Regions from separate parts of the Streptosporangium sp. H13245 genome, predicted to be linked through region 2. Evidence: riboswitches for the same ligand, from Rfam matches in the RefSeq annotation. Region 2 holds a riboswitch; the other holds the start of a gene.
What was found. A riboswitch is a leader RNA that binds a small molecule or an ion and turns the genes downstream of it on or off. The one in region 2 is predicted to bind glycine.

Region 1 (8,949 bases), on a different contig from region 2:
GCCGTCGCCGCGCATCGCGATCCTGGCGGCGGCGATGGCCTTGATCGAGGCGACCGCGTTGCGCTCGATGCACGGGATCTGCACCAGGCCGCCGATCGGGTCGCAGGTCAGCCCCAGGTTGTGCTCGATGCCGATCTCGGCGGCGTTCTCGACCTGCTCGGGGGTGCCGCCCATCACCTCGGTGAGCCCGGCGGCGGCCATCGAGCAGGCCGAGCCGACCTCGCCCTGGCAGCCGACCTCGGCGCCGGAGATGGAGGCGTTCTCCTTGAACAGCACGCCGATCGCCCCCGCGGTCAGCAGGAAGCGGATCACGCCCTCGTCGTCGGAGTCCTTCGTGAAGCGGTCGTAGTAGGTGAGCACGGCCGGGATGATGCCCGCGGCGCCGTTGGTGGGCGCGGTGACGATCCGGCCACCGGCGGCGTTCTCCTCGTTGACCGCGAGGGCGAACAGCGAGACCCAGTCCATCGTCTGCAGCGAGTCCTTCTCCGGCGACTCGCTGCGCAGCTGCCGGTGGAGCTGGTGGGCGCGGCGGCGGACCTTCAGGCCGCCGGGCAGTACGCCCTCCTTGCCGATGCCGCGCCGTACGCACTCGCTCATCACCCGCCACAGGACGAGCAGCTGGGCGCGGATCTCGGCCTCGGTGCGGCCGAACGCCCGCTCGTTCTCCAGCATCAGCCCGGAGATCGACAGCCCGGTCTCCGCGCACTGGGCGAGCAGCTCCGCGGCCGTGGTGAAGGGGTACGGCAGGACGGTGTCGTCGGGTTTGATCCGGTCGGCGCCGGTGGCGTTCTCGTCGACGACGAAGCCGCCGCCCACCGAGTAGTAGACCTTCTCGCGGATCGTCTCGCCGGACTCGGACAGCGCGGTGAAGCGCATGCCGTTGGGGTGGCCGGGGAGTGAGATCTTGCGTTCGAAGACGAGGTCCTCGCCGATGACGAAGGGGATCTCGTGGGAGCCGTACAGGGAGATGGTGCCGGACTCGCGCATGGCGGCGAGCCGCGCGTCGACCGTGTCGACGTCGACCAGCTCGGGCTTCTCGCCGGACAGGCCGAGCAGCACGGCCTTGTCGCTGCCGTGGCCCTTGCCGGTCAGGCCCAGCGAGCCGTACAGGATGGCGCTCACCCGGGCGGTCTTCTCCAGGAGCCCGTCCTGGTGGAGGCCGCGGGCGAACTTGTGGGCGGCGGCCATCGGGCCGCCGGTGTGCGAGCTGGACGGGCCGATTCCGATCTTGAAGAGATCGAAGACGCTGATCGTCATCTGAATCCTTCCAGCGTGGACGGCCACGCGCGCCCGGGGACGCGCGTGACCGTGACGCGAGGGGGGAGAGGCTTAGGACTCACCCGAGGTGAGCGCGGCGTACTCCTCCGGCGACAGCAGGTCGTCGGCGGAGCCCTCAAGACGTACGCGGAACAGCCAGCCGTCGCCGTAGGAGTCGCTGTTGACCAGCGAGGGGTCGTCCACGACGGCCTGGTTGACCTCGACGATCTCGCCGGAGACCGGGGCGAAGATGTCGCTCACCGACTTGGTCGACTCGACCTCGCCGACGGCGTCACCGGAGGCGACCGTCGAGCCGACCTCGGGGACCTGCACGAAGACCACGTCGCCCAGCGCTTCGGCGGCGTAGGCGGTGATGCCCACGGTGAGGGTCAGGCCGTCATCGATGCCGGAGATCCACTCGTGTTCCTTGGTGTAGTGCAGTTCCTCGGGAATGCTGCTCATTTTTTCCTCCTGTAGAAGGGCAGTGCGACGACCTCGACCGGCTCGTGGCTGCCCCTGATGTCGACGGCCAGTCCTGACGACAGGCCGTTGTCCACGTAGGCCATCGCGATGGGCCTGCCCAGTGACTGGGAGGGTGCCCCGCTGGTGACCTCGCCGACGACGGCGCCGTCACCGGCGACCACCACCGGATACCCGTGCCGGGGCACCCTGCGGCCGGTCGCGATCAGGCCGACCAGGCGGCGGGACGGCGGGACGTCCCTGCGCGATTCGAGGGCGGCCCGGCCGACGAAGTCGCCCGGCTTGTCAAACCTCACCACACGGCCCAGCCCGGCGTCGAACGGAGTCAGCCCGGCCGACAGCTCGTTGCCGTACAGCGGCATCCCGGCCTCCAGCCGGAGGGTGTCGCGGGCGGACAGGCCCGCGGGGATCAGGCCGTGCGGGGCGCCCGCCTCGGTGAGGGCGGCCCAGACCGGCTCGGCGTCCCCGGCCGCGACGAACAGCTCGAAACCGTCCTCGCCGGTGTATCCCGTACGGGCGACGAGGGCCTCGTGGCCCGCGACGACGGCGGGCAGTCCGGCGTAGTACTTGAGCCCGTCGAGGTCGGCGTCGGTGAGCGAGCCCAGGATCTCCGCGGAGCGCGGGCCCTGGACCGCGACCAGCGCGTACCGCTCGGAGCGGTCGTCCACCGCGGCGTCGAAGCCCTTGGCGCGGCCGGTCAGCTCGGCGGCCACCCTCGGGTAGTTGGAGGCGTTGGCGACGACCATGAACTCGGCGGGGGCGAGCCGGTAGACGATCAGGTCGTCCAGCACGCCGCCCTCGGCGTCGACGATCATCGTGTAGCGGGCGCGGCCGGGCTCCAGCGCGGAGAGGTGGCCGACCAGCGCGTAGTCGAGGGCTTCGGCGGCCTGCGGCCCCGTCACGAAGATCTCCCCCATGTGGGAGAGGTCGAACAGGCCGGCCGCCTGGCGGACCGCGTTGTGCTCGGCCGACTCGCTGCCGTAGCGGAGCGGCATCAGCCAGCCCGCGAAGTCGGTCAGCGTCGCGCCGAGGGACTCGTGCACGCCGCGCAGCGGCGTAGGTCGGGACATGTGCGCACCTCAGACAAGGGACAGATGAGAGCATCCTCCCCCTCTGTCGTGGGTGCCTGAGAGTTTCATCCGGGTTTTACCGGACTTTCACCTTCGGCGAGGTCGTGGGACCTGCTTTCCAGAGGGCACCTACCCGCACGGTCCTTTGCCTTGAGAGGTTCGCGGGGAGGGCTTGCTCCTTCAGGGGTCCTGGCCTGGGTGTCAGGACGCTCTCCCGCACGGGATTCATCGGTGTCACCGGCCAGCCTAACCGCCCGCACCGGCCGAGCGAAATCCCCTCGCGGCCCTGATCCGTCCGTTCGTACCGGGCGAGCGAGATCCCTTCGCGGTCCCGATCCGTCCGTCCGCACCGGGCGGGCGAGATCCTCCCGTGGCCCTGACCCATCTGCCCGTACCGGGTGGGCGAGATCCCCTCGCGGCCCCGATCCGTCCGTTCGTACAGGCCGAGCGAAATCCCCTCGCGGTCCCGGTCAGGGGGTGGCGTGCCGGACCAGTGCCTCGAACAGAGCGGACTCGCCGTCGGTCTCGGGGTGCCACTGGACGGCGACGGCGAACGGGTGGTCGTCCACCTCCACGGCCTCGATCGTGCCGTCCTCGGCGTGGGCGGTCACGGTGAGGCCCTCGGCAGGCCGGTCGATGGCCTGGTGGTGGTAGTGGGCCACGTCCACGGTCTCGGTCCCGAAGATCTTCGAGGTCCGGCTGCCGGGGGCGAGCCACACCGGCATCCTGCCGTAGTGGCCGGGGGCCGGGGCGTGCCCGGGGTGACCGACCACGTCGGGCAGGTGCTGGTGGAGGGTGCCGCCCAGCGAGACGTTCAGGACCTGCATGCCCCTGCAGATCCCCAGGAAGGGCAGGCCCCGCTCCAGCGCCGCCCTGACCAGCCCCAGCTCGGCGTCGTCGCGGAACGGCCGGACGTAGCCGGTCCGCTCGTGCGGCTCCTGCCCGTACCGCTCCGGGCCGACGTCCCCGCCACCGGCCAGGATCAGCCCGTCCAGGCGCCCCGCCAGCGCCGCGGGGTCACCCGCCGGAGGCAGGATCACCGGCTGCCCGCCCGCGCGGGCCACGTGGTCGACGTAGTCGTACGGCAGGAGCGCGGTGGTCGTCTCCCAGACGGTGAACCGCGCGGGCTCGACGTAGCAGGTGATGCCGATGACGGGACGGGACATGATCTCCTGTCTTGTTCTTGCTTCTCGACGTCAGGGCTGGTCAGGGGGGTCCGTGCCCCCTCTCCGCACGCTACCGGCCATGGCGGGGCGACCCGCGGCGAGGCCGGGGGACACGCCGGGGTCGCCCGCGGGGGAGGGGGGCGCGCGGAAAGGGCTACAGCGGGGTGACGTACGCGCCGGAGATGCCGCCGTCCACCAGGAACTCGGAGCCGGTGATGAAGCTGGCGTCGTCCGAGGCGAGGAACGCCACCGCGGCGGCGATCTCGGACGCCTCGGCGAAGCGGCCCACCGGGATGTGGACCAGGCGGCGCTGCGCCCGCTCGGGGTCCTTGGCGAACAGCTCCCGCAGCAGCGGCGTGTTCACCGGCCCCGGGCACAGGGCGTTCACCCGGATGCCCTCGCGGGCGAACTGCACGCCCAGCTCGCGGGACATGGCCAGCACCCCACCCTTGGAGGCGGTGTAGGAGATCTGGCTGGTCGCCGACCCCATCACGGCCACGAACGACGCGGTGTTGATGATCGACCCCTTGCCCTGCCGCCGCATGTACGGGATGGCGTGCTTGCAGCACAGGTAGACGGAGGTGAGGTTGACCTCCTGGACCCGGCGCCAGGCGTCGATGCCGGTCTCCAGGATCGAGTCGTCGTCCGGCGGCGAGATGCCCGCGTTGTTGAACGCGATGTCCACGCTGCCGTAGGTGTCGAACGCGGTCCGGAACACGCGGGCGACGTCCTCCTCGCTGGTCACGTCGGCCCGCACGAACAGCCCGCCGACCTCGTCGGCGGCCTTGGCGCCGGTCGTCTCGTCCAGGTCCACGCACACGACGCGGGCGCCCTCCTCGGCGAACCGGCGCGCGGTGGCCAGGCCGATCCCGCTTCCGGCGCCGGTGATGACGGCGACCCGGTCCTGCAAACGCAGCATCGCTACTACTCCTCGGAAATGAAGACGTTCTTGGTCTCGGTGAACGCTGACAGGGCGTCGGGGCCCAGCTCGCGGCCAAGGCCCGACTGTTTGAAACCGCCGAACGGGGTCCAGTAGCGGACGCTCGAATGCGAGTTGACGCTGAGGTTGCCCGCCTCGACCGCCCTGGCCACCCGGAGCGCCCGGCCGACGTCGCGGGTCCAGATGGACCCGCTCAGGCCGTACGGGGTGTCGTTGGCGATCCGCACGGCGTCCGCCTCGTCGTCGAACGGCACCACCGACACCACCGGCCCGAAGATCTCCTCGGTGAACGCCCGGTCGTCCGCGGACCGGGGCGTCAGGACCGTCGGCGGGAACCAGAACCCCGGCCCCGGCGGGCAGGTGCCCCGCAGGTGGGGCGGCTCGGTGACGAAGGAGGCCACCCGTTCCCGGTGCTCGGCGCTGATCAGCGGGCCCATCTCGGTGGCCTCGTCGCGGGGGTCGCCGACCCTGACGTCCAGCACCGCCTCCCCGAACCTGGCCAGGAACTCGTCGTGCACCGAGCGCTCGACCAGGATCCGGGAGCGCGCGCAGCAGTCCTGGCCCGCGTTGTCGAACACCGCGTACGGCGCGGTCGCCGCGGCCTTCTCCAGGTCGGCGTCGGCGAAGACCACGTTGGCGCTCTTGCCGCCCAGCTCCAGGGTGAGCCGCTTGACCTGCCCGGCGCACGTGGCGGCGATCTCCTTGCCGACCTCGGTCGAGCCGGTGAACACGATCTTCGCTACGCCGGGGTGCTCGACCAGCCGGGCGCCCGCCACCTCCCCGGCCCCGGGCAGGACCTGGAACACCCCCTCGGGCAGACCGGCGGCCAGGGCCAGCTCGGCCACCCGCAGGGCGGTGAGCGGCGTCCACTCGGCGGGCTTGACGATCACGGTGTTGCCCGCGGCCAGCGCCGGGGCCAGCCCCCAGGTCATGATGACCATCGGGAAGTTCCACGGCACGATCACGCCGACGACGCCCAGCGGCTCCCTGAAGGTGACGTCCAGCCCGCCGGGCACCGGGATCTGCAGGCCGTGGTTGCGCTCGGGCGCCCCGGCGTAGAAGTCGAGGACGTCGGCGACGTTGCCCGCCTCCCAGCGGGCGTTGCCGATCGTGTGCCCGGAGTTGGCGACCTCCAGCAGGGCGAGCTCCTCGGCGTGCTCGCGCACCAGCGAGGCGAAACGGCGCAGCAGCCGGGCCCGGTCTCCCGGGCCGACGTTCCGCCAGGTCGCGAAGGCGCGCCCGGCGCGCTCCACCGCCCTGTCGGTCTCGGCGGCGTCCGCCATCCCGATCTCGGCGACCACCTCTTCTGTCGCCGGATTGATGATCTTCACATTCACATCCGTTCGAATCCCCGGAAAAGCTCCCAGTCGGTCACCGCCGCGTCGAAGGCGGCCAGCTCGACCCGGGCGTTGTTCGCGTAGTGCGCCACGACGTCCTCGCCGAAGGCGGCCGTCGCGAACGCGGAGCCCTCCCAGAGCTCCAGCGCGCCCCGCAGCGTACTCGGCACGGTCTCCGCGCCCGACGAGTAGGCGTTCCCCGTGAAGGCGTCCTCAAGCGGCAGCTCGTTCTCGATGCCGTGCAGCCCGGCCGCGACCAGGGCCGAGACCGCCAGGTAGGGGTTGACGTCGCCGCCGGGCACCCGGTTCTCGATCCGCAGCGAGGGGCCGTGGCCGACCAGGCGCAGCGCGCACGTCCTGTTGTCCACGCCCCACTTGACCGCGGTGGGGGCGAAGCTGCCCGGCACGTACCGCTTGTAGGAGTTGACGTTCGGTGCGTACAGCAGGGTCAGCTCGCGCATCAGCGCGATCTGACCGGCGATGAAGTGCTCCCCGGTCGCCGACAGGCCGTGCTGGCCGGAACCGGACATGACCGGCTCCCCGTCCGCGTCCCTGAGCGAGATGTGGATGTGGCAGGAGTTGCCCTCGCGCTGGTTCGGCTTGGCCATGAAGGTGATCGCCATGCCCTCCTGGGAGGCGATCTCCTTGGCGCCGTTCTTGTAGATCGAGTGGTTGTCGCAGCTGGACAGGGCCTCGCCGAAGCGGAAGGCGATCTCGTGCTGGCCGAGGTTGCACTCGCCCTTGGCCGACTCGACGTACATGCCCGCGCCCTCCATGCCGAGCCTGATCCTGCGCAGCAGCGGTTCGACCCTGGCGGTGCCGAGGAGGGAGTAGTCGACGTTGTAGAGGTTGGAAGGCGTCAGGTCGCGGTAGCCTCGGCGCCAGGCGTCCTCGTAGGTGTCGTTGAAGACGACGAACTCCAGCTCGGTCCCGACGAAGGCGCCCCAGCCCCGCTCGTCCAGCCGGGCGAGCTGACGGCGCAGGATCTGGCGCGGCGAGGCGGTCACGTCAGAGTCGTCCTCCCACACCAGGTCGGCCATCACCAGGGCCGTCCCCTCCTGCCACGGCACGCGGCGAAGAGTGGACATGTCCGGCCTCATAACAAAATCGCCGTATCCGCGCTCCCAGGACGACATGGCGTAACCGTCGACCGTGTTCATGTCGATGTCGACCGCGAGCAGGTAGTTGCAGCCCTCGGAGGCGTGCCGCACCACCTCCTCCAGGAAGTAGCGCGCCGACAGGCGCTTCCCCTGAAGACGGCCCTGCATGTCGACGACCGCCAGCAGCACGGTGTCGATCCGCCCTGCCCGCACCTCGTCGTGAAGCTCGGGGACGTCCACATGCCCTCCTCGTCGGGGTCTTATTGGGCTAGTGTCAGACCATTGACGTGTAGCGGGGGGAGCCTTGTCAAGGGCCGGAGGGGATAATTGGACGAGGTGTCGCGATTGACGGCCGTGCTGCGGCCGGTGCGCGCGGGCAACGCGTTCGAGGAGACGGTGGAACGCCTGCTCCAGGTCATCAAACTGGGGCTGGTGGCCGAGAAACTGCCGCCGGAGCGGGAGCTCGCCGCCCAGCTCGGCATCAGCAGGGTCACCCTGCGCGAGGCCATCCGCGAGCTGCAGGACGCGGGCTATCTGGAAGTGCGCCGGGGCCGGTACGGCGGCGCCTTCCTCACCTACGCCCCGCCGGACCCGCACCGGGACGACCTGCGCAGGGCCGTGGTCGACATGGGTACCGCCGACCTGTCCGACGCCCTCACCTTCAGGATGGCGGTCGAGTGCGGCGCGGCCCAGGTGCTCGCCGCCACCCCGCTGACCCCGGAGCGGCGCGAGGTCCTGCGGGAGAGGCTGCGCGAGGTCAACTCGGCCGGGCCCGGCGACTACCGCCGTCTCGACACGGCCTTCCACCTGGCCATCGCCGAGCTGACCGGCTCCGCCCTGCTCGCCGGGGCCTGCGCCGACGCCAGGCTCCGGGTCGCCGACCTGCTCAACGCCATCCCGGTGCTCCAGCGCAACATCGAGCACGCCGCGGTCCAGCACCAGGCGATCGTGACGGCCATCCTGGCCGGGGACCCGGAGGCCGCGCGCCGCGCCGTGGCCGAACACCTTGAGGGGACCGCGGCGCTGCTGCGGGGGTTCCTCGCCTGACACGCGGTACGCCTCGGACGGGTGCCGTACGCCCGGGAATCCGTATGCCGGGGAGAGCGGGCGACGGGGAAAGCGTCGTGCCGCGGTGGTTCCCGCGCCTGCCCGGAGGTCCCCCTCGCATAGCCTGGGAGGACGGTGGGGGATTTGTTCCGAGAACGGATCATGGACACAGGACGGCTGCCGCTGTTCTGTTTCTTCGTCGCGCTGATCGCCGTCTTCCTGCTCACCAGGATCAACGTCCGGCTCATCCGCGCCAAGATCGGCTGGTTCGGCGACGTCAACGTCGGTGAGATGCACATCCACCACGTGGTGTTCGGCGTGGTGCTGACCCTGCTCGGCGGGGTGTCCGGCCTGATCGTCTCGGGGGTCTCCGAGGGCTGGTACGCGGTGACGGCGGCCGTCTTCGGCGCCGGAGCCGCCCTGATCCTGGACGAGTTCGCGCTGATCCTGCACCTGCACGACGTCTACTGGGAGGAGGAGGGCCGCGCCTCGGTCGACGCCGTGTTCATCGCCGTCGCGATCACCGCCCTGCTCCTGATCGGCCTGCGCCCC
Region 2 (8,949 bases):
CGACGGGGTGGCCGACTTCTCCGCCGAGCACCACCGGATGGCCCAGACCTACGCGGCCGAGCGGTGCGCGGCGGTCCTGCCCGCCGCCCGCGTCCGGCGGCTGCTCGCCGCCTCGGCCGCCCGCGTCACCCACTGAGCCCGGCGGCCCGGTCCCGGCCGCCCGGACCGAGCCCGCGGGGGAAAGCCCCCGCGGGTCGAGGACCAGGGGTGCCGGGGACGCCGGGCGCGGGGGTCAGCGGGCGGAGGCGGTGACCGGGCGCGGGACCCGGGGGATGCCGGTCAGCCGGTTCTGCTCGCGAAGGGTACGCAGGCGGTTGACCTCGGCGGTCCACTCGGCGCCCCGGGGGGTCGCCCTGCCCTTGCGGCGGCGGATCCGGTCGTCGTACGACTTGATCCCGAACGTCGCGCGCTGGTTGGCCTCGGCCGCGCGCAGGGCCTCGGTGAGCGCGCCGTCGAAGGCGAGCCCGGCGGCTCGCAGCTCCCCCACGGGGGCCGCGGCGGCCTGCGCCCGGCGCACCTCGGCCTCGGCCTCGCGCGCCCTCTCCAGAAGCTCGGGGAAGCTCTTCCCGACCTCCTGGTCAGCGTGGTGACGAACCTCCGCCTCCCGGCTCACGCGCGGTCGGAAAAACGCCATCTTCTTCCCTCTCTCGCCGGTCGCCGGGTCTCCTCCGGCGGATCATCGCTCGTAGCCTACGCGGTCCGCCGCCGGCCCACGTACTCAGGGAGCGGACCTCCCCCGCGGGGGCCCAGTGAACGTCCGTTCTGTCCGGCGCGCCGTCCTTTACGCAGTAAGGTGGACGGTGGCAGGATGCCTCCCATGCCTGCCAAACGACCACCCGTCCCGCTCTCCAGGGAACGGATCATCGACGCCGCCCTCCACATCGCCGACGGCCAGGGGCTCCGGCGCCTGACGATGCGGCGGCTGGGCGACGCGCTCCAGGTGGAGGCGATGGCCATCTACCACCACCTGCCGCGCGGCAAGGACGCCCTCATGGACGCGCTGGCCGAGCACGTCACCACCGTCCACGCCGAGCCCGGCGAGAGCTGGCAGGAGAGCGCGAGGGCCTGGTGCCGGGCGAGCCGGGCCGCGCTGAGGGAGCACCCCGGGGTGCTGGCCCTCGCCCTGACCAAGCCCCCCAGGGGCAGGGCCGCGATCGCGATCAGGGAGCAGACCGACCAGCTGGCCGACGCGGGCCTGGCCGACCCGGCGGGGGCGGTACGAGCCCTGCGGGCCTACGTCTTCGGCGCGGTGGCGGTGGAGGTGCAGCAGTCGGGCTGGGCCGAGCCCCCGGACGACGGGGACGAGCCCTGGCGTCCCCCGTCGAGGGGAGGCGGCAGCCCGGGGGCGGACACCGACTTCGAGTACGGGCTGGACGCGCTCCTGGCCGGCCTGGGCGCGCGGTGAGCACGGGGTTTCGGTCAGGGCCGGTCAGAGGGCCGGGGAAACCCGTATCGGCGCACGTCAGAAACTTGTAACCGATCGTTTACCTACCTGGCGGCGTGTCGCACTTGGTCGAATATCCTTATATAAGGCATGCTGTGTTATAGGTCACATCCCCTGATAAAGCCCTGACGGACTGACCCTCTACCAGTTCTCAAACAGTCCTAACGGGCTATGTCGCCGAGGTGCGATCGATCGCACACTTGATCTGCTTGATGTGCGGTCCTCGTTCTGTTAGGGGGTCGCACGGCCATATGTCAACATTCAGATGCTCGTCCCCGTCATACGTGGGAACGGAGACCCATCGGTGACGGTGCCGCCGGATGTCCGATGCCCACCCGTGCCCGGTGTGACCCGGGCGAGCCGACACGAGAGATCCGGAGGCACGCCGATGTGCCCGCACGAGCCGTCCTGTCCGTCCGCCGACGCGCTGGACCGCGAAGCCGCCCGCACCATGGCGGCCCACCCCGAGCAGGGCTGGAGCCTGCTCTGCAACGGTGTGGTGCTGTTCGACGACACCGGCGAGCTCCTCCCGGACGGTGCCGTCATCGAGCCGCACCGGCCACTGGCCGGCGTCGCCTGAAACCCGTCACCTCTGGCCGGTCACGCTGAGCGGGTCCGCCGAGTCCGGCCGCATCCTCGCGTCGAGCCACTCGGCGACCACCTCGCCCACCCCGGCGGGATTCCTCCCGAGGTCGTGACCCTCTCCCGGCAGCACCACCAGGCGCGCGGCGTCCGCCGCCTCGGGCACGCCGAACGGGTCACGGTCTCCGTTCACCACCAGCACGTCCACCCCCGCCGCGCGCAGCTCCCCGGCCCGTGACCGCTCCGGTTTCCTCGGCGGGTGCAGCGGGAAGGCCAGCGCGACGACCGCGCGGGCCCCGACCCTCCCGGCCGTACGGCATGCGACCCTGGCCCCGTTGCTCCGCCCGCCCTGCGCCAGCGGCAGCCCCGGATAGCGCCCGCGCAGCCCGGCCACCAGCGTCTCCCACGCCTCGTCCTGCCTGACCGCCGATCCCGGCGCGCGGGCGCCGCGTACCCGGAACGGCTGGAGCACCCGCGCGACCGTCCCGCCGATCGCCGTCACGGCGTCCCGTACGGCCAGCAGGTCGGGGGCGTCCACTCCCCCCGCCGAGCCGTGGGTGAGCACCAGCAGGAAGCGCGGGGCGGCCACCTCGTCGATCTCCACCAGGGCCGGGCCGTGCGGGGTCGCGATCTCCAGGGGCGCGGGCCGGGACGCCGGTGTGGTCCCCGGGGCGGAGGGCCGTGCGGCGGAGGTTGGCTCGGAGGTGGACACGGATCTCGTCCTAATGACTGATGCCTGGCGGCAGGGGCGGAGGAAACAATCGAAGCGTGCAGGACTATCAAGATATCCGCCAGGACATGCGCGCCACCGTCGAGGCCCGCCGCGACCTCGGCCCGGAGTACGAGACCGCGCTCATCGAGTCGTTCGTGTCGCGCCTCGACGCGACCATCGCCCACCGGGTGCGCGCCGAGATGCACGCCGCCGGGGCGCCGAGGGCCAGGCCACGCAAAGGCGGCAACTCCTCGATCCCGATCGCCCTCGGCTCGATGGGCATCGGGATCCCGCTGACCGCCATCGCCGTGCAGAACGCCGGCACCGCCGGGCTGCTGCTGGCCTGGGGCGGGATCGTCGCGATCAACTTCGCCCACGCCCTGAGCCGCTGGCGGGAGCGCGACTGACCCCCGCGGGACCCCTCGGAGGCCCCGGCCCCTCAGAGGCCCCGGCCCCTCAGAGGTCCCGGCCAGGAGTCCCGGCCTCAGAGGTCCCGGTCGAGGCGCAGGCGGACCTCACCGGCGAGATCCTCGTCGGCGCTTTCCAGACCGTAGCGCCACACGCGCTCGGCGTCCTCGTCGCGCCCCCTGAGCGGCAGCGTGCGGGCCAGGAGCTCGATCGCCAGCGCGCCGGTCTCGACGTCGCCGCCCTCCTCGATCGCGCCGGAGAACTCGGCGCAGGCCAGCTCCAGATGGGCGATGCCGAGCATCACCCGCAGTCTCGGCACCTCGGCCGCGTCGGGCACCGAGAGCGCCTCCAGGAGCACCTGGGCGGCCTCCCCCGGCTCCCCCTCCTCAAGGAACGCCTCCGCCAGCCGCTGAGCGGCACGGGGAGCGATCTCCGGGTCGGCGGTGGCCAGCGCGTCACGCAGCGACCGCTCGGCCTCCTCCTCGCCCGTGGCGAGCCTGGCGAGGGCCATGTGCGCCAGCGGGACGTAGGCGAGATGGCCGACGCCCAGCGCGGCCTGCCAGGCGGCGCGGGCCTGGTCGGCCAGGCCCTCCCGCTCGAAGCTCGCCGCGAGCAGGCAGGCGGCCTGGGCGGCGAACTCCGGGTGCCCGGTCGCCAGCGCGGTGCGCGCGGCCGAGCGGGAGCCCGGAACGTCCCCGCCCTGCTCCAGCACCACCGCGAGACCCACCGCCGCCTGGGCCCGGTCGGGCTCGGCGGGATCGGCGACCAGCTCGGCGAAGATCGTGGCGGCGCCGTCGAGATCGCCGGACTCGGCCAGTCTTCGCGCGGTGTCCAAGGGACGGGTGTCCACCTCAGGCATGCGGGATCCTTCCGGATACGGAGACGCCCCGAGCCTAACGACTCGGGGCGCCCTCCGTCCTGTCGCATTCCCGGCGAATATCGCGCTCGGCGCGGGGTTTCCGCCCTCGCGGAGGTCAGTCCTCGTACGCCTCAAGGGGAGGGCAGGAGCAGACCAGGTTGCGGTCACCGTAGGCCTGGTCGATGCGGCGGACCGGCGACCAGTACTTGCCCTCGCGCACCGACGGCAGCGGGTAGGCCGCCTCGGTGCGGCCGTAGGGGTGGCCCCACTCGTCGGCGACGAGGCTGTCGGCCGTGTGCGGGGCGTTGCGCAGCGGGTTGTCGGTCCTGTCGTACGCGCCGGAGGCGACCTTCGCGATCTCCTCGCGGATCGCGATCATCGCCTCGCAGAACCGGTCGAGCTCGGCCAGGTCCTCGCTCTCGGTCGGCTCGATCATCAGCGTGCCGGCCACCGGGAAGGACATGGTCGGGGCGTGGAAGCCGTAGTCGATGAGGCGCTTGGCCACGTCGTCGACCGTCACCCCGGTCTCCTTGGTGATCTGGCGCAAATCGACGATGCACTCGTGGGCGACGAGGCCGCCGCGGCCGGTGTAGAGGACCGGGTAGTGGGGGCTGAGCCTGCGGGCCAGGTAGTTGGCCGACAGGATGGCCTGCTCGGTGGCCGCCTTCAGGCCGTCGGCGCCCATCATCCGGATGTAGGCCCAGGAGATGGGCAGGATGCCCGCCGAGCCGTACGGGGCGGCCGAGACCGGGCCCACCGGGCCGCCCTCGCGCAGCGGGTGGCCGGGCAGGTATCCGGCCAGGTGCGCGCGGACCGCGACCGGGCCGACGCCGGGGCCGCCGCCGCCGTGCGGGATGCAGAAGGTCTTGTGCAGGTTGAGGTGGGAGACGTCCGCCCCGAACTCCCCCGGCCTGGCCAGGCCGACCAGCGCGTTGAGGTTGGCGCCGTCGACGTAGACCTGGCCACCGGCCTCGTGCACCAGCTCGCAGATCCGGACGATCGTCTCCTCGTACACGCCGTGCGTGGACGGGTAGGTCACCATGATCGCGGCAAGCTGCTCGCGGTGCTTGCCGATCTTCGCGACGAGGTCGTCGAGGTCGACGTTGCCCTCGTCGTCGCAGGCGACCACGGCCACGCGCATGCCCGCCATGACGGCGCTCGCGGCGTTGGTGCCGTGCGCGGACGAGGGGATCAGGCAGACGTCGCGGCCCGACTCGCCGCGCGCGGTGTGGTAGGCGCGGATCGCCAGGAGCCCGGCGAACTCGCCCTGGGAACCCGCGTTCGGCTGGAGCGACACGGCGTCGTAGCCGGTGACCTCGGCCAGCCAGTGCTCCAGCTCCCCGATCAGCTCGAGGTAGCCCGCGGCCTGGTCCTCGGGCGCGTAGGGGTGCAGCCCGGCGAACTCCGGCCAGGTGATCGGCTCCATCTCGGTGGTCGCGTTGAGCTTCATGGTGCAGGAGCCCAGCGGGATCATCGACCGGTCGAGCGCGATGTCCTTGTCCTGGAGCCTGCGCAGGTAGCGCAGCATGGCCGTCTCTGAGCGGTGGCTGTGGAAGACCGGGTGGGTCAGGTAGTCGCCGGTCCGCGCCAGCGTGGCGGGCAGCGCGTCGTGCGCGGCGGCGTCCAGGTCGGCCAGCACGGTGCCGCTGATCTCGAAGGCGGCCAGGACCTGCTCCAGGTGGAGGGGCTCGGTCCTCTCGTCGCAGGTGACGCCCACGTGGTCGGCGTCGACCAGGCGCAGGTTGACCCCGTTGTCGCGGGCCGCGGCGACGACCCCCTCGGCGCGGCCGGGCACCCTGGCGAGCACGGTGTCGAAGAAGGTGTCGTGCACGACCTCGACACCCCCCTGGCGCAGGGCCTCGGCGAGCACGACGGCGTGCCGGTGGGTGCGCCTGCCGATCCTGCGCAGCCCCTCGGGGCCGTGGTAGACGGCGTACATGCCGGCGATCACGGCGAGCAGCACCTGCGCGGTGCAGATGTTGCTGGTGGCCTTCTCGCGGCGGATGTGCTGCTCGCGGGTCTGCAGCGCGAGCCGGTACGCGGGACGCTTGTCGGCGTCCTGGGAGACGCCCACCAGGCGGCCCGGCAGCTGGCGCTGGAGGCCGTCGCGGACCGCCATGTAGGCCGCGTGGGGGCCGCCGAACCCGAGGGGGACGCCGAAGCGCTGCGAGGAGCCGACCGCGATGTCGGCACCGAGCTCGCCGGGCGCGGCCAGGAGGGTGAGGGCCAGCAGGTCGGCCGCGGCGACCACCTGGGCGCCGCGCGCGTGGGCGGCGTCGGCGACGGCGCGGAAGTCGCGGACCCTGCCGCTGGCGCCGGGGTACTGCACGAGCACCCCGAAGCACTCGGGAAGCTCGGCGGTGAAGTCGCTCTCGACCAGCTCGATGCCGAGCGGCTCGGCGCGGGTGCGCAGCACCGCCTTGGTCTGCGGCAGCGCGTCGGCGTCGACCACGAACACCTTCGAGGGGCCGCGGCCCGCGCGGCGGGCCAGGGTCATCGCCTCGGCGGCGGCGGTGGCCTCGTCCAGCAGGGAGGCCCCGGCGACGTCGAGCGCGGTCAGGTCGGAGACGACGGTCTGGAAGTTGATCAGGGCCTCCAGGCGGCCCTGGGAGATCTCCGGCTGGTAGGGCGTGTACGCGGTGTACCAGCCCGGGTTCTCCAGGAGGTTGCGGCGGATGACGCCCGGGGTGATCGTGTCGTGGTAGCCCAGGCCGATCATCGAGGTGAGCACGGTGTTGCGCCCGGCGAGGACCCGCAGCTCCGCGAGGGCCTCGGACTCCCCGGCCGCCGGGGGCAGGCTCAGCCTGGCCGAGGAGCGGATCGCCTCGGGCACGGCCACCGCGACCAGGTCGGCGACGGAGGCGAATCCGACCGCCTCCAGCATGCGGGTCTGGGCGGCGTCGTCCGGCCCTATGTGGCGGGTCGCGAACGGCGGGGAGCTGAGCTCGCTGAGCGATGACAGGTCGGTCATTGGTGAAGCCTCCCGGGACGGGGTGGAGACCGGCGCTGGGCGCGGGCGTATGCCTGGTCTCCCCCTCTGTCATCACGACCGTCGTTCGCGGGTCGTGACCTGAGAGCTTCACCTGCCCCATTTTCCGGGAGGCTTGCACCGTCGGTGAGTCGCGCCTGGCGAGCGCGCCTGCTTTCCAGAGTTGCCTCGTCCGTGCGGTACCGGGTGCCTGAGAGATTCCGGGGAGGTTGCTCCTTCGGCGCCCCGATCTTGGTCGGGGTCTCTCCCGCACAGGGTCAGTGGCAGGTCCGAGTTTACCCGGTTCGTCGTGCTCTGCGACGGCGGGCCAGCTCATCGGCCTGATGATCGCCTAAAGGGCCCTCGCCCGACTCCGCACGTTCGCCGGGCAGATCCGCGAGGGAGCCCTCCACCTCCTGCCACACCCGTCCCAGTGCTATGCCGAAGACTCCCTGACCGCCCTGGAGGAGGTCGATGACCTCGTCGGGCGAGGTGCACTCGTAGACGCTCACCCCGTCGCTCATCAGGGTGATCCCGGCCAGGTCGTTGACCCCCCTGTCGCGCAGGTGCTGCACGGCGATGCGGATCTGCTGGAGGGAGACGCCGGTGTCGAGGAGCCGCTTGACGACCTTGAGGACCAGGATGTCGCGAAAACCGTACAGCCGCTGGGTGCCGGAGCCGTGGGCGGCGCGCACGGTGGGCTCGACCAGGCCGGTGCGCGCCCAGTAGTCGAGTTGCCGGTAGGTGATGCCGGCCGCCGAACAGGCCGTCGGGCCCCGGTAGCCGATGTCGGCGGGCACTTTCACCGGTTGCCCGTCGAACAGCAGACCCTCTTCACCCGCGCGCTGACGTGCCGACTGGCGCCGTTCCGGGTCATCCTGATCGGCGTTTCTACCCTCGCCGCTGCTGACCGCCACGCGGACCTCCGGCTTTCTCTCATCCCACGGCCTGATCTGGGGGTTTACGCACGACCGCGGGTTTCACTTGCACCGTAGGACTGGGGCCAAGTCCAGTCAACGACCCCACCCGGCGCGTCGTGAAGCGTAAATGCACCGAAATTCCTACCCCGCGCGGCCGAAGTCCTCGGGCGTGATCGTGTCAAGGAACTCCCTGAACTTCTCCACCTCGTCCTCCTGGTCGTCGGGGATGATCACCCCCGCCTCCCGGACCACGTCCTCACTCGCGAAGATACGTGCGCCGGTACGAAGTGCCAAGGCGATCGAGTCCGAGGGACGCGCGCTCACCTCCACCCCGTTGGAGAACACGAGATCGGCGAAGAAGATGCCGTCGCGCAGGGCGACGATGTTGACCGTGCTCAGCCGGACCCCGAGCCCTTCGAGCACGTCGCGGAACAGGTCATGGGTGAGCGGCCGGGGCGGTGGCTCCTCGGCCTGGGCCATGGCGATCGCCGTGGCCTCCGTCATGCCGATCCAGATAGGTAGATAACGCTCCCCATGTGTCTCTTTCAGCAAGACGATCGGCTGGTTGGAGGGCATCTCAACTCGAACGCCCACGACCTCCATCTGCAACACGGGCTGCTCCGTCTTCGCTGGATTCCGACCGGTTTGTTCAACGTAACACTCGTGAGGGTACGAGTGCCTGGTCAGGTTCTCACCGGCCCAGGGCCCCACGAACGCCGGAACGCAGCAGCGAGGCGTGCAATTCCAGCAGCAGGCCGGAAATCTCCCTCGCCGTCTCGTCGGCCTGGTCGATGGCGCCCGGCCCCCGGCGGCGCAGCAGCGGGGCGACGGCCTGCTCCACCAGGCCCGCCTCGCGCTCGGCGGCGGCCTTGACCGCCCGCAGATGGCGGGCGCGCAGGCCGAAGGCGGCCAGGGCCCCGACGCTGCGGGCCACGGCCAGCGCCTCGGCGTCGTAGTAGCGGGCCACGGCGGCGAGCAGGCCGTAGTCCTCAAGCTCGGCGAGGGTCTCCTCGTCCAGCTCGGCGGCGGCGATCAGCTCCTCGCGGGTGAGCCGGA

Region 1: linked by a shared signal. The riboswitch ahead of gcvT (glycine cleavage system aminomethyltransferase GcvT) and the one ahead of gcvP (aminomethyl-transferring glycine dehydrogenase) in region 2 are both predicted to bind glycine.

What each region holds. Positions count from the first base shown of each region.
Region 1 covers NZ_JBSZKT010000005.1:85,727-94,675, forward strand. Annotated here, with positions in the region: gene ACW9TB_RS12005 (L-serine ammonia-lyase) at 1-1,257, opposite strand, end outside; gene gcvH (glycine cleavage system protein GcvH) at 1,330-1,719, opposite strand; gene gcvT (glycine cleavage system aminomethyltransferase GcvT) at 1,716-2,807, opposite strand; glycine riboswitch at 2,841-2,935, opposite strand; glycine riboswitch at 2,936-3,034, opposite strand; gene ACW9TB_RS12020 (gamma-glutamyl-gamma-aminobutyrate hydrolase family protein) at 3,278-3,973, opposite strand; gene ACW9TB_RS12025 (3-oxoacyl-ACP reductase) at 4,128-4,892, opposite strand; gene ACW9TB_RS12030 (aldehyde dehydrogenase family protein) at 4,898-6,244, opposite strand; gene ACW9TB_RS12035 (glutamine synthetase family protein) at 6,247-7,590, opposite strand; gene ACW9TB_RS12040 (FadR/GntR family transcriptional regulator) at 7,678-8,397, shown strand; gene ACW9TB_RS12045 (hypothetical protein) at 8,560-8,949, shown strand, end outside.
Region 2 covers NZ_JBSZKT010000030.1:58,554-67,502, forward strand. Annotated here, with positions in the region: gene ACW9TB_RS30110 (isochorismatase family protein) at 1-136, shown strand, start outside; gene ACW9TB_RS30115 (hypothetical protein) at 233-634, opposite strand; gene ACW9TB_RS30120 (TetR/AcrR family transcriptional regulator C-terminal domain-containing protein) at 818-1,405, shown strand; gene ACW9TB_RS30125 (DUF5999 family protein) at 1,833-2,024, shown strand; gene ACW9TB_RS30130 (alpha/beta hydrolase family protein) at 2,031-2,663, opposite strand; gene ACW9TB_RS30135 (hypothetical protein) at 2,795-3,145, shown strand; gene ACW9TB_RS30140 (hypothetical protein) at 3,223-4,005, opposite strand; gene gcvP (aminomethyl-transferring glycine dehydrogenase) at 4,121-6,976, opposite strand; glycine riboswitch at 7,162-7,254, opposite strand; gene ACW9TB_RS30150 (MerR family transcriptional regulator) at 7,270-7,890, opposite strand; gene ACW9TB_RS30155 (bifunctional nuclease family protein) at 8,035-8,505, opposite strand; gene ftsR (transcriptional regulator FtsR) at 8,585-8,949, opposite strand, start outside.